2 regions of the Ruegeria sp. CDSC025 genome follow, and region 1 is predicted to be linked to the other one. Evidence: riboswitches for the same ligand, from Rfam matches in the RefSeq annotation. Region 1 holds a riboswitch; the other holds the start of a gene.

Region 1 (7,117 bases):
CTCAATCTCTAGCGAGCCACCGCGCTCCACCAAGCGAAACTCAAGTCCAAGTGCCGCCATGACAGCGAGCACCGTGGCGAGCTTGGCTCCCGCGTCGCCATTCTCCAGCGACGAAATCGTCGCGACGCGCAAATTCGTGCGCGCACTGATATCGCTTTGGGTCCAGCCGCGCGCTTTGCGCGTCCGGCGAAGTGCCTCGCCGATCTGCTCGGCCGTTCGTGCTGTGAGGTCCATGATGTGGCTCCTTTTACGGCACAGCGTAAATTAAAACAAATTACGCTGCAACGTAAATATCTACTTTTTACGCCATGGCGTAACAATCGAGTCGCACTTATGCCTGCAGCCCCGCAGCGCGCACCTGCTCAGGCGTCACCAACTTTGAAACAATCAAGCCCTCGATCTGTCGGCTTGTAATGTGGCGACAAAGGGGGTGGCGTTCACGGATCCACTCGGCGAGGCTAGCGCGACCTTTGGCTTCGGCTTCTCGCGCCTTCTCGCGGTCGGCCTGGATCTGGGCCAGTCCCTTCTCCCACCGGCGCATCTTGAACCAGTTGTCCGAGAAACAGACCTTGCTGCGCGTATAGCCCTCGCTTTCCTTGGCATAGGCTTTGACCGCCTGCAGCAGATCATCGGGCTCTACCCCGGCCTTCACGGCCGCTGCGATCAAACGCAGACTGGTCCGCCGGTCTCGGATCCTGTCTTCGGGATAGGCCGCCAAGATCTTCTCAGATTCCAGATCTTCAACCTCCTCCGCCGCCTCGCGCCTGCGCGTAGGTGGTTTATGGTTGGTTTTAGGATGGTTTGGGGTCCACTGTGAACCCCGTACCCCGTTCACCGTGGACCCCGTACCGGGTCCAGGCTGGACGGGGTTCACAGTGACCCCCGTCTCAATGTCGGGCTCAGCCGTGGGTTCAAGCGCGGCCACGCGTTCCAGAACGATGCGGTAAATGACGGTGTAGCCGTTCTTGCACTGCCGCTGCCCCGTCTCGATCAGAATGCCTTCCCGCAGAAAGTCGATGATGGTGCGCTTTACCGTGCTCTCGCTGAGCTCTGTGTGGCGCTGGATCGTTCCCTTGGAGCACCAGACGCCCGAGCCGTCATCGCTCGCCTTGTCGGCCAGAAACATGATGATCTGCTTGCGCGCAGCGCTGCCAAAACGGCGCTCGGCGCATTCGTTTGCAACCGCCCAACTCATCAAATTATCCCAAGGTTAGAAACGATTTTGTGAGCATTCTGGATCGCAAAGAGCGTTGAAACTTTCGCTTTTTGTTCACTTTTTGTCAGGGGGTGTTTTGCACCCATAAGCCGTTGTTTTCGCTGCCTGTCTTTATGGATTGCAAATCCGTGTACACCGGTTCGATTCCGGTACTCGCCTCCAATACTTTCAAACAGTTGCTTCGCATTCGGCTTTTCGAGCCTGCGACATGCCGTCTCGCTACGGCAGTGCTCTGCTGAGTGAAGCTTGACACCGGATTGATCAGAAGGCGGTGAACTCACTGGCTCGGCCGGTAAATTTGACCGCTCTATCGAATCCACGCGATATGCCCTTTGAAGTAACGGGCCCGCGAATCCTTTCGTCTGGATATCTTCGAGGCGCAAAGCCCAAACTCGCCTGCCGTCATTTTGCATCTGACTGACCAAACATGCCGCTGACAGGCATTGGCAGGTCGCTTTTCCATTCTCGATGATTTCCGTGCGTCTGCCGCGCTTGACAAGCCCCCTGCCCGTGCCGCATGTCCCATCCGTTGGTGTCTGCACATGCAGATGAAAAGGGAATGCGTCAGCGGTCATCCGTCAAACGCAGCCGCCCCCGCGACCGTGACCGGAGAGGGTGCCCAAAGCCACTGGCCAGACAGGCCGGGAAGGCGGGACATCTGCCAGAGGCCAGCCTCTGACATCCGCAAGCCGGGAGACCTGCCAACATCCGAAGTTGAAACCGGACGGGGTGATCCGGTGTCGGGCCCATGTCGCAATACGTGGCCCGCATGAAACCCCGTCCCCCGCGAAGAGGATTTGGGGGGATGAGAGACATGACCGAGACCACACCTGTTGAACTGCTGGTGTGCACGACCTGCCGCCGCGGCCTGCCCGTCGAGAATGATGCAGATCGTCCTGGGGCGTTGCTGCACAAGGCGTTGGAGCAGGCAGAACTTCCTGATGGCGTCACTTTGAAGGCAGTAGAATGCCTTTCAAATTGCGATCAGGGCTGCTCGATTGTGCTGCGTGGCGGACCCGAACGTTGGACCTTTGTCTATGAGCATCTCGATGAAACCGATCATGTCGAGACCATTGTTGAAGGTGCGACCAAATATCTCGCGACCCAAGATGGCCTCGTTAAATGGCGCGAACGTCCTGAACATTTCCGCAAAAACTGTGCGGCCCGCATTCCCCCGATTGGAGCTTAGATATGAGCAATCTCGAAAAACTGCCCGTCACTGTGATCACCGGCTTTCTGGGCTCGGGAAAGACCACGCTGGTGCGTCATCTGATGCAGAACCCGCAGGGCAAGCGCCTGGCCATTGTGGTCAACGAGTTTGGAGATGTTGGCGTCGATGGCGATATCCTCAAATCCTGCGCGATCCCCGATTGCCCGGCGGAAAACATCATGGAATTGGCCAATGGATGCATCTGCTGCACCGTGGCAGATGATTTCATCCCGACCATCGAGGCGCTGATGGCGCTAGAGCCGCGCCCCGATCACATTCTGATCGAAACCTCTGGCTTGGCCCTGCCCAAGCCGCTGCTGAAAGCGTTCGACTGGCCGGATATCCGCTCGAAAATCACCGTGGATGGCGTAATTGCTCTGGCCGATGCCGAAGCTGTGGCCGCCGGTCGCTTTGCCCCGAATGTCGCTGCGGTGGATGCCCAGCGCCTGGCCGATGACTCGATTGATCACGAAACGCCGCTATCCGAGGTGTTCGAGGACCAGATCTCCTGCGCCGACATCATTCTGCTGACCAAGCCTGATCTTGCTGGCCCCGAGGGGGTCGCCAAGGCCAAGGAAATCATCGCGGCAGAGGCTCCGCGCCCGCTGCCCGTGGTCGAAGTGGCCGAAGGCGCTGTGGATGTACGTGTTGTGCTGGGGCTTGAGGCCGCTGCCGAAGATGACATGGAGGCACGTCCCAGCCATCACGATGGCCACCACGATCACGAGCATGATGATTTCGAAAGCATCATTGTCGAGCTGCCGGAACAGACCGATCCGGCCCAGCTGGTCGCCAATATCGAACGTCTGGCGAATGAACTGAACATCCTGCGGGTCAAAGGCTATGCCGCTGTTACCGGCAAACCCATGCGCCTTTTGGTGCAGGCAGTCGGGGCCCGTGTGCGTCATCAGTACGACCGCCCGTGGGAGCCAGGTGAAGAGCGTCGCTCGCGTCTGGTGGTCATCGCCGAGCATGACGACATCAAAGAGGCTGAAATCCGCGAAATCCTCGTGGGTGTGACCGAGGCTGCCGAGTAAACCATGCACGTCGTCTTCCGCGAAAGCCACGGGTTAGAGGAAACGGAGACCCCGACCGATCTGGGCCAGAGCCCGGCGGATCTGGTGGTGCTGTCCTTTTCCGACAGTGATCTTGGCGCTTTCGCGGCAGGCTGGCATCGTGGGGGTGGACCCGAAGGCCGGATGCCGACCCTGCGGCTGGCCAATCTAACGGCGCTGAAGCACCCGCTTTCTGTCGACACCTATGTCGAGCAGACGCTGGAGGGCGCCAAAGGCATTCTGATCCGCCTGATCGGTGGCGTGCCCTACTGGTCCTACGGATTGCAGCAGGTTCTGGCACTGGCCCACGCCAAAGGCATCGCTGTGGCAGTCCTGCCGGCGGATGGACGTGAAGATACGCGCCTGGATGACTATTCTACCCTGCCCGTTTCAACCCTGCGGCGGCTGGCGCATCTTTGCGACACAGGCGGTGAGGTCGCAGCGCAGGCTGCGCTGGCGCAAATGGCACTGGCCGCGGGGCTTTATTCTGGCCCAGTGATGGGGGCCAAGACGATCCCGGAATGTGGCGTATGGTGTCCGGATCGCGGTGTGATCCCGGCGGATACCGCATTCGCCGGTGATGCCAAGCGCATCCTCGTGACCTTCTATCGCGCCTATCTGACCTCGGCAGACACTGCCCCGGTCGCGGCCCTGATCCACCGTCTGCGTGCGCGTGGGTTTCAGGCTGTTGGCCTATTTGCGCCGTCGCTCAAAGCCCCTACCGCCGCTGACTGGCTGCGCGAACAGGTCGTAGCGCTGGCCCCCTCGGCAATCATCAACGCCACCTCCTTTTCGGGCAAAGGCGCCTCGGGAACGTCCCCGCTGGACGCCGCCAATGTGCCGGTATTTCAGGTCGCCTTGTCCACCGCACGCCGCAAGGCTTGGGTCGATGCGGAACGCGGGCTGTCCCCCGCCGACCTCGCAATGCATGTGGTCCTGCCCGAGGTGGATGGCCGCATTTCGGCGGGCATCGCTTCGTTCAAGGAACCGGGCAAGCGCGACCCGTATCTGGAATATTCCCGTTTTGCCCACCGCCACGAGCCGGAACGGGTTGAGGCGATCATAGACCGGGTGGACGGCTGGCTGCGCCTAAGCGACAAACCCAAGCCAGATCAGGTTCCAGCGTTGGTGCTGTCGACTTATCCCGGCAAGGACTGGCAGATGGCCCATGCGGTTGGCCTGGATGCGTTGGCCTCGGCCGAGGCGATGCTGTCCGATCTGCAGGCTGAAGGCTATGATACAGCACCCGGCGAACCGATAGCCGAGACGCTTTTGGATGCGCGACTGGCTTGGCCGCTCGCGGCCTATCAGACCGCGCTGGCAGACTTGCCGGAACAGTTGCAAACGGATCTGCAATCCATTTGGGGCAAGCCTGAGGACGACCCGGTTTTTGCCGATGGTGCGTTCCACTTTACCGCCTTGAACCGGGGCAAGACACTGATCGCGCTGCAACCGGAACGCGGCACGCCCGAGCTGCGCGATGACGACTATCACGATCTTTCGCGCACCCCGCGCCACAGCTATGTTGCCTTCTATCTCTGGCTGCGTAAGGGGCATGGCGCGGACGCGCTGATCCATATCGGCGCGCATGGCACGTTGGAATGGCTGCCAGGCAAATCGGTCGCCCTGTCCCAAAACTGCTGGCCTGAGGCGTTGGTCCGAGATCTGCCGGTGATCTACCCCTTTATCGTGAATGACCCCGGCGAGGCCGCACAGGCCAAGCGCCGGATCGGCGCGGTTACACTGGGCCATATCCCGCCCCCGATGCGAACAAGTGACACGCCGGACCGTATGGTGCGGCTGGAATCCCTGCTGGACGAATTCTCGAACGCCGACGGGCTGGACCCCAAACGCCGCGACCGACTACAAGAAGACATACGGGATGAGGCGCAGGCCATTGGTCTGGAAAGCGATCTGGGTCTGGATCAGGCAACCTGTACCGCCGAAGCGATCACCCGTATCGACCGATTTGTCTGCGACATCAAAGAAAGCCAGTTCGGCGACGGCTTGCACGTCTTTGGCCGCGTCCCCGAAGTGACCGGCAATTTTGATGCCACGCCTTCAGCGCATGCGGAACGTCAATCACTTTTGGACGCACTGGCCGGGAAACGGATCGAGGCTGGCCCGTCTGGCTCACCCTATCGCGGGCGCTCGGACGTGCTGCCGACAGGGCGAAATCTTTACACCACCGATCCGCGTTCGGTTCCAACACGCGCGGCCTATACCCAAGGTGTCAAACTGGCCGAGGAACTAGTGCGACGGCATCTGCAGGAAGAAGGCGATTACCCCAAGGGGCTGATTGTCGACCTCTGGGGCTCGGCCACGATGCGCACTGCGGGTGAAGAATTCGCCATGGCGCTTCACCTACTGGGTGTGAAACCGGTTTGGGACAAGGGGTCGGAGCGGGTTTCCGGTATCGAGGTGCTGCCAATCACTGATCTCAGCCGTCCACGGCTAGACGTGACCTTGCGTGTCTCGGGCCTGTTCCGCGATGTATTCCCGACGCTTTCTGCGCTGTATGGCCAGGCAGTGCGAGCATTGTGTGAACGGGACGAGGCAGCAGACTGGAACCCATATGCCGGGCAGGCACCGGCCGCCCGTGTCTATGGCCCCGCCCCCGGCAGCTATGGCCTGAACATGACGCAGCTATCCGAAATCTATACGGACGAAGCGCGCACACAGGCCGGTCAGGCTTGGCTGGATGCCAGTTCCTTTGCGCTTGAGGGCGAGCAAATTGCACGGGATGTCGATGGTATTACCCAACGCGTTGCCCACGCCGATAGCTTTGTTCACCTTCAGGACCTGACCGAAACCGATCTGCTGTTGGCCAATGACTATGCCACGCATGAGGCCGGTTTTGCCGCCGCCAAGAAAGTCACTGGCGGTACTGCGCAGCTGTACCATCTGGACAATACCAACCCAGACACCCCCCGCGCCCGAACCCTCTCTGAGGAAATCAGCCGCGTTGTCCACGCGCGCGCGGCTAATCCTGACTGGATCGCAGGAATGCAACGGCACGGATTCCGCGGCGCCGCCGAGATCGCGGCAACGCTGGATCATATGGCAAGCTTTGCCCATCTGTCGGGAACCGTTGCACCGCATCTGTTTGACATCTACCACGATGCCACACTGGGTAACGCCGAGGTTGATGCCTTTCTGCAAGAGAAGAACCCACAGGCGCATCAGGCCATGCAGGACCGGTTCCGTGCTCTGCTCGAGGCTGGCCTGTGGAACACGCGCCGAAACTCGATCCGAGCCGATCTGGAGGGGTTGGGATGAGTGCACCGATCGTTCAGGGCTGGTGCCCCGGCGCCCATCGCCCGATGATGTCGGGGGACGGGTTGGTCGTGCGGGTTCGGCCGCGGCTGGCGCGCCTTGAGGCAGCGCAGATGTTAGGCCTGTGCGAACTTGCCGACCGGTTCGGCAATGGCACCATTGACCTGACCATCCGCGCCAATCTGCAACTGCGCGGTGTGGCCGAGGCCGATCACCAACCTTTGCTGGAAGAACTCGCTGCGCTGAACCTTTTGGATGCGGAACCGGGTATCGAGGTGCGGCGCAATATTCTGGTGACACCGCTCTACCAATCCGGCGATCTTACCGCACGACTGACGCAGGAACTGATCGACCGGTTGG
Region 2 (7,117 bases), on a different contig from region 1:
TCGACCGGATCTGCATCCGAACTTATTTGCGAAAATCGGGTGGGTCACAACTTTGATGTGCTATACGGGCTGTCCTGCAGAATTGATCTGACACAACCTCCGCGTTTCGACGATATGGGCACCTTGATCAACGCCGAAAACCGGCGCGTTTCAGAAGTTCTGGTCGGTGCCACCCCCATTGCACCGGATCAGCAATTTGCCGTCGCGCTTAACAATTATCGCGCCAGCGGGGGCGGGCATTTCCCATTTGCGGGTAATGCGCAACGTATCGACATGCCCATCCTGCCGGTCCAGCAAGCCCTGCTGGATTATCTGTCAGGCACCTTGGTCAGCGATCCGCTGGAAGAGGCCCAGAAACCCTTCAGAATCACCAGTAACACTGGTACGCAGGCGATCTTACGCACCGGTCCAAATGCCCACCGACTTCTGCAGGACATTCAGGAATTTGATCCACAAGTCCTTGGAACCGACGAAAATGGCTTTTTACGGATTCTTCTGACCTTCTGACGGGTTGTGTTTTTCCGGCCAACTGCCTATATCCACCCTCGAGAGGTTGGCGCGGGCGAGCGCCTCGCCAACCTGGTCAGATCCGGAAGGAAGCAGCCACAACGAGCCCCGCTTGGGTCGATGTCCAACCTCTCACTTACGCGCAACGACTGCCGCAGGAGGGACTTTATGATTGTAGCAATGACCCTTCGGGCAGAGCGTTTCCGGGACTAACCCCCGCTCTTGCCTGAACACGTTACCGATGGGTGCGCGTCTGCCACCCTGATGGTTTCCTGTATCTGAACACAGGCAGAACAATGTCCAAAACACTTTCGGACCTGGGATGGTCCTCTCATTTTGCAGCCCAACATGCTGTGAACCCTACCTGCACACCGCATCGCATCAACGCCGTCCATCGTGATCGCCTGATCGGCCTGAATGCGCTGGGCGACACATCTGATCTGACCCCTGACCGATCAACCGGCGAATTTGCGGTTGGCGATTGGATCCTTGCGGATGATCAAAACCGCATTCGGCATCTTTTGGAGCGCAAAAGCCTCTTGCAACGCCGGGCCGCAGGCACCGGTGCGCAGGTTCAGCTGATCGCGGCGAATGTGGACGTGCTGTATATCGTCAGTTCCTGCAATGCCGATTTCAATCTGGCCCGGCTTGAACGTTATCTGGCACTGGCGCATCAGGCCGGGTGCTATCCGGTTGTTGTCCTGACCAAGGCCGACAGCTGCCCTGACCCAGAGAGCTATGCCAGTCAGGCCAGTTCGCTGGTTCGGTTTCTGACCGTTCTAACCGTCAACGCGCTGGAGGCGTCAGAGATTGATCCGATCCTGTCCTGGTGCCCTGCCGGGCAAACTGCTGCTTTGGTCGGCTCATCCGGTGTCGGCAAAACCACATTGGCGAACGCCATGACTGGTCAGGCCGGGACAACGGCGGGGATCCGCGAGGATGACGCACGGGGTCGCCACACCACGACCTATCGTGCGCTTCACCCGATGCGAAACGGGGGGTGGCTGATTGATACGCCAGGAATGCGCGCCCTGCGTTTGATGGAAGCCCAAGACGGCGTGGATGAGGTTTTCTCAGACCTTCTTGAATTGGCTGCAAGGTGCCGGTTCTCAGATTGCCAGCACCAGGCCGAACCCGGTTGTGCTGTGCAGGAGGCGATTGCCAATGGCGTGCTTGAGCCCGACCGGCTGGCGCGCTGGCACAAGCTTCGGCGCGAAGATCAGAGGAATTCCGAAACCCTCGCGCAGTCACGGGCACGTGACAAAGCCTTTGGCAAAATGGTGCGATCCGTCATGAATGACAAAAAGTCCCGCAGCAGACACTGAGCGTGACAGAAAGGCGCCTCGTTTTCAGGCAATCAACCGGGGCCAAACCGCCCGGTTTCTGCGGGCAAAAGCGCCAATATGACCGATCTCAGGCGCTCCGAATTCATTCGGAGACAACAGATGTCGCCGCGCCTTTGGTCCATACAGATCGGCAAGCCGCCAGACAGCGTCTGGCGGCACCATCTGGTCGTCCTCGAAGGTGAACAGGTCCACCGGCGTATTCGATTGCGCCCATCTCGCTTCGGGCAGAGCGTCACCGATCTGCGGCACATAATTCTGCGGCGCCGTGCACCAGCTACGCCATTGCCAATAGACCGGACCAGGCAAATCGGCACCGATCCCCACCGCTTTGCCCGGCAGATAGCCCAGCGCATTCACTGCCAGACGCCCATGCACATGCCAGAACATCCACGCCAGCCCGCGATAGGGCCAGGGATGGTCGGACAGAGTAACCAGCCCCGAACATACACAGATCATCCGGTCGATCTGATCAATGTCTGGCTGCACCGGCCCCAGCAAGCCGCCAAGGGAATGACCGATGCTCCACTGCAAAGCGTCCGGGAACCGCCTGCGCATCTCAGCCCGTGCGGCGGGCATGTCGACCAAGGCCCAATCCGCCATGGTCACCTCAGAGGTTTTGAGTTTGTCGCGCAGCGAATGCCCGAAATCGCTGTAGTCATAGGTCAGACAGGCCATACCCTGTTCGGCGGCCAGCCAACGGGCAAAATGCTGGTAATATTCGCGCGGCACTGCAGTTGCGCTGTGAATCACCACGGCGATCTTCGGCTCGGTTGCAGGCAGATACAGCCGTGCCGACAGGCTGGCAGAGCATGAGGCAAAGTCAAAGTCCTTAGTCTGGACGCAGGGCGTGGTATCAAGCATGGCGCTTCCGACAAGTTCTGAACTACTCGGTTCACTCAACAATCGGCCCGATTTCGGCCACCAGAGTCAAGATTTCATCAAGATGACCAAACGTCCGGTTTGCACCCCAACAGGTGGCTTGACTCGGGGTCTGCATAGCCGCTAGCGATGTGGTGATGGTTCTTGCCCCGGAATTGGGGCGGGATGAAAAGGGAACACGGTGCGGTCTGCCCCGGCGATGTCGGAAAGGGCCAACTCCGCGACTGCCCCCGCAACTGTAAGCGGTGAGCAATGCCGAAATACCACTGGCCCCAGGGCTGGGAAGGTCGGCAAAGCGACGACCCGCAAGTCAGGAGACCTGCCATCGTATCGAAACCGAAACTCGGGCGGGGTGTCCGGGCAGGTCGTCAGCGCGCTGTCACACCTGATCCTCACCCTTCGTCCTGCGCGCGGAGGGCGCATTATGATCTGGAAGACAAAGACACATGAATTCACCGCAACCGTCTGTCAGAGGACCGGGAAACCCTGCCCCGCCCTGGCCCGAATGGCACGCGCCATGGCCGAGGCGATGGCGACGGCAACGCCTGCAGCATCCAAAACATTCGAGGTCGAAGGCACTAGCGATCTGACCCATTGCACCGAAGGCTGCACGGCCCGTTTTCGGGCCCAATCAGAACAGATCAGGGTCTATTGCGGCACCAGCACGGACACGCCGACAGAAATGCTGGACGCCTATGGCGACATGATGTTCGGGCCGGAGTTCATCCAGAAATCCGCTGGTTTTCTGTCAGAACCACCCTGTGCGATGCTCGACGTTTCGACTCTGCCGCCGCGCAGCGACAGTATTCCGTATCAAGTGTCTGCCTGATTCAGGGAAGGGTTCGGGCCGGCAACCCGGCCCAGTCCTTTTGCGCGTCGGTTTCCACCGCGCAGGGCCGCACCGCACGCAACCGCCGAAGCGCTTGGCCAGGCGCTTCGCCGCATTCCACCATTAGCCGCATCACAACCATCCCCGAGCGACCGCACCCACCGCGGCAATGCACCAGCACCTTGCCGCCACTGGCAAGGACATGTTGGGCGGCGGCGCTGGCTTGCGGCCAAAGCGCCTCAACCTCAGGCGTGGGGGCGCCGAAATCGGAGACCGGAAGGTGGACCCAGGCAATTCGTTCGCACTGCAGGTCCGCCTCGAATGACAACCCGCCGGAATGCTGGAACTCATCCAGAGTAGTCATCGAGATGACCAGGTCCGGCGCCCAATCTCGGATTACTGCGAAATCTCCAGCATAATCGCCCGTGACACCCGGCAGTGGGCACAGAGCGATCTGCCCTTTGCCCAATCCAAGAGGGTGAATTGCAAAACTCTCCAACACAGCTCCTTTTCCTGCATCACCACATGGGGCTGAGGCCCCTCATGATTTACCGGCTCTGATGCAACTTGCCAAAACGAAATTCCTTTTCGCGCGCGGTGGACGCGGACGGCGGGGGTCTCTACGCTGCAAACCTGACACGAATCCAACAGAGCAGACATGACCGACACGCCCAGCCCCGCCTATCAGGTTCTCGCGCGGAAATACCGCCCGGAAACTTTTGCTGACCTCGTCGGTCAGAACGCAATGGTGCGCACGCTGAAAAACGCGTTCGAGGCCGACCGGATTGCGCAAGCCTTCATCATGACTGGCATCCGCGGCACCGGTAAGACGACCACGGCCCGGATCATCGCCAAGGGCATGAACTGCATCGGTCCTGATGGGCAAGGCAAGCCCACGACCGAACCCTGCGGCCAGTGCGAACATTGCGTCGCCATCATGGAAGGCCGCCATGTCGATGTGATGGAGATGGACGCCGCCAGCCGCACCGGCGTAAATGACATTCGCGAAATCATCGACTCGGTGCGCTATCGTGCCGCCAGTGCGCGCTATAAGATCTACATCATCGACGAAGTTCACATGCTTTCGACCAGCGCGTTCAACGCGCTGCTCAAGACGTTGGAAGAACCTCCTGCGCATGTGAAGTTCATCTTTGCCACGACCGAAATCCGCAAAGTCCCGGTGACTGTTCTGTCGCGGTGCCAACGATTTGACCTGCGCCGGATCGAACCCGAGGACATGATTGGCCTGCTCAATAAGATCGCAGCGGCTGAGAAGGCACAGATCGCGGATGATGCCCTGGCGCTGATCACCCGCGCGGCCGAAGGGTCGGCGCGCGACGCAACTTCGCTGCTGGATCAGGCAATCAGCCATGGGGCCGGTGAAACCAGCGCCGATCAGGTGCGCGCGATGCTGGGTCTGGCCGACCGGGGCCGGGTATTGGACTTGATGGAAATGATCCTGCGAGGGGATGCAGCAAGCGCGCTGACTGAATTGGGCGGGCAATATGCCGAAGGGGCCGATCCGCTATCCGTGCTGCGTGACCTGGCCGAAATCACGCACTGGGTTTCGGTTGTGAAGATCACGCCAGACGCAGCCGAGGACCCGACGGTTTCCCCTGATGAACGTGCCCGTGGTCAGCAAATGGCCGAGGCCCTGCCAATGCGCGTTTTGACCCGGATGTGGCAGATGTTGCTGAAAGCGCTGGAAGAGGTATCGGCCGCGCCAAATGCCATGATGGCTGCTGAAATGGCCGTTATCCGCCTGACCCATGTTGCCGACTTGCCCAGCCCCGAAGAGCTGATCAAGCGCCTGCAGGACAACCCGCCACCGCCTCCGAATGGTGGTCCGGGCGGTGGTATGGCCGTGCCCTCTCAGGCTCCGGTACCAGCGGCATCATCTTCTTACGTGTCCGCAACTAGCAGCCCCGCCGGCGCGCCGTCGGCCGCTCTGGCCCATGATATCCAATCGGCGCTGGCACGGTATCCGAGTTTTGACCACGTGGTTGAATTGATCCGCACCAATCGGGATGTGAAACTTCTGGTCGAGGTCGAAAACGGGGTGCGGCTGGTTTCTTACCAACCGGGGCGGATCGAATTCACCCCGACACAAAACGCACCCACAGATCTGGCAGCGAGACTGGGTTCGTCGCTGCAACGATGGACTGGCAACCGCTGGGCTGTGTCGATTGTAGCCGATGGTGAGGTTGCGACCATCGCCGAGATTCGAGACGCCGCCGAGCTGGCGTTGAAAGCAGAGGCTGAGAAACACCCGTTGGTTCAGGCGGTGCTCATGCAATTTCCGAAGGCACGCATCAAGCGGATTGAAACACCGGAAGAACGTGCCGCCAAAGTGGAAACCGAGGCGCTGCCCGAGGTCGAAGACGAATGGGACCCGTTCGAGGAAGACTGAAACCGTCTCATCTGACCCAACTGGAAACCTCCCGGGCCCAACGGGAGGAAAGGCCTTGACGACGGGCGGGAGCCAGCTCGGCCCTTGTGCCGCGCCGACCGCGCCCGTATTTAGGCGTCAAACCGGATATTAGGAGAATACCGATGCTCAAAGGACTCGGCGGCCTGGGTGACATGGCCAAGATGATGAAATCCGCGCAGGATCTACAGACCAAGATGACGGATATGCAGGAAGAGCTGAATACCATCATGGTTGTCGGCGAATCCGGTGCAGGGCTGGTCAAGGCAACAGCCACGGCCAAGGGAGAGCTGAAAGGTCTCGATATCGACCCGTCAATCTTTAACGGCGACGACAAGGAAGTGGTCGAAGACCTGATCCTGGCCGCCGTCAAAGATGCTCAGGCCAAGGCCGCAGAACGGTCGCAGGCTGAGATGGCTAAGCTGACCGAAGGTATGGGCCTGCCCGCAGACATCAAGCTGCCGTTCTGATAGGCACTCCTGACGAAATACCGGCCGGGCCCAACTGCCCGGCCCTTATGCAGGAGCAAGCGCAGTGAGTTCGAACAGCGATATCGACAATCTGATCGACCTGATGGCCAAACTGCCAGGCCTCGGCCCACGTTCGGCCCGTCGCGCAGTGCTGCATTTGATCCGCAAACGCGCCCTTCTGCTGACACCGCTTGCGGACGCGATGCAACAGGTTGCCATCACTGCCCGTGAGTGCCTGAATTGCGGCAATGTAGGCACTTCGGATATCTGCGACATCTGCGATAGCGAAGTCCGCGCGACCGGAGAGCTGTGCGTCGTCGAAGACGTCGCCGACCTTTGGGCGATGGAACGCGCCGCGGTTTTCAAAGGCCGCTATCACGTGCTGGGCGGCACCTTGTCGGCATTAGATGGAGTCGGCCCGGATGAGCTGCGCATTCCTCGCCTCAAGGATCGGGTCACAGCCGAGGGGATCACCGAAGTCATTCTGGCGCTGAACGCCACTGTCGATGGCCAGACCACCGCGCACTATATAGCCGATCAACTGGACGGGCAGGTGCGCCTGACCTCGCTGGCGCAGGGCGTGCCGATTGGCGGCGAGTTGGACTACCTGGATGACGGGACGATTACGGCGGCGCTGAGGGCGCGGAAGGAGTTGTAG

What was found. A riboswitch is a leader RNA that binds a small molecule or an ion and turns the genes downstream of it on or off. The one in region 1 is predicted to bind cobalamin.
Region 2: another riboswitch for cobalamin. It lies ahead of AC2FH8_RS12675 (hypothetical protein); the one in region 1 lies ahead of AC2FH8_RS05095 (DUF1636 family protein).

The regions. Positions count from the first base shown of each region.
Region 1 covers NZ_JBXWOJ010000002.1:384,578-391,694, forward strand. The annotation lists gene AC2FH8_RS05085 (helix-turn-helix domain-containing protein) at 1-234, opposite strand, end outside; gene AC2FH8_RS05090 (hypothetical protein) at 332-1,195, opposite strand; cobalamin riboswitch at 1,730-1,936, shown strand; gene AC2FH8_RS05095 (DUF1636 family protein) at 2,031-2,405, shown strand; gene cobW (cobalamin biosynthesis protein CobW) at 2,408-3,463, shown strand; gene cobN (cobaltochelatase subunit CobN) at 3,467-6,760, shown strand; gene cobG (precorrin-3B synthase) at 6,757-7,117, shown strand, end outside.
Region 2 covers NZ_JBXWOJ010000008.1:47,217-54,333, forward strand. The annotation lists gene AC2FH8_RS12655 (5'-nucleotidase C-terminal domain-containing protein) at 1-507, shown strand, start outside; RNA gene ffs (signal recognition particle sRNA small type) at 547-645, shown strand; gene rsgA (ribosome small subunit-dependent GTPase A) at 804-1,832, shown strand; gene AC2FH8_RS12670 (alpha/beta hydrolase family protein) at 1,857-2,714, opposite strand; cobalamin riboswitch at 2,854-3,073, shown strand; gene AC2FH8_RS12675 (hypothetical protein) at 3,157-3,561, shown strand; gene AC2FH8_RS12680 (protein-tyrosine phosphatase family protein) at 3,563-4,063, opposite strand; gene AC2FH8_RS12685 (DNA polymerase III subunit gamma/tau) at 4,220-5,971, shown strand; gene AC2FH8_RS12690 (YbaB/EbfC family nucleoid-associated protein) at 6,115-6,459, shown strand; gene recR (recombination mediator RecR) at 6,524-7,117, shown strand.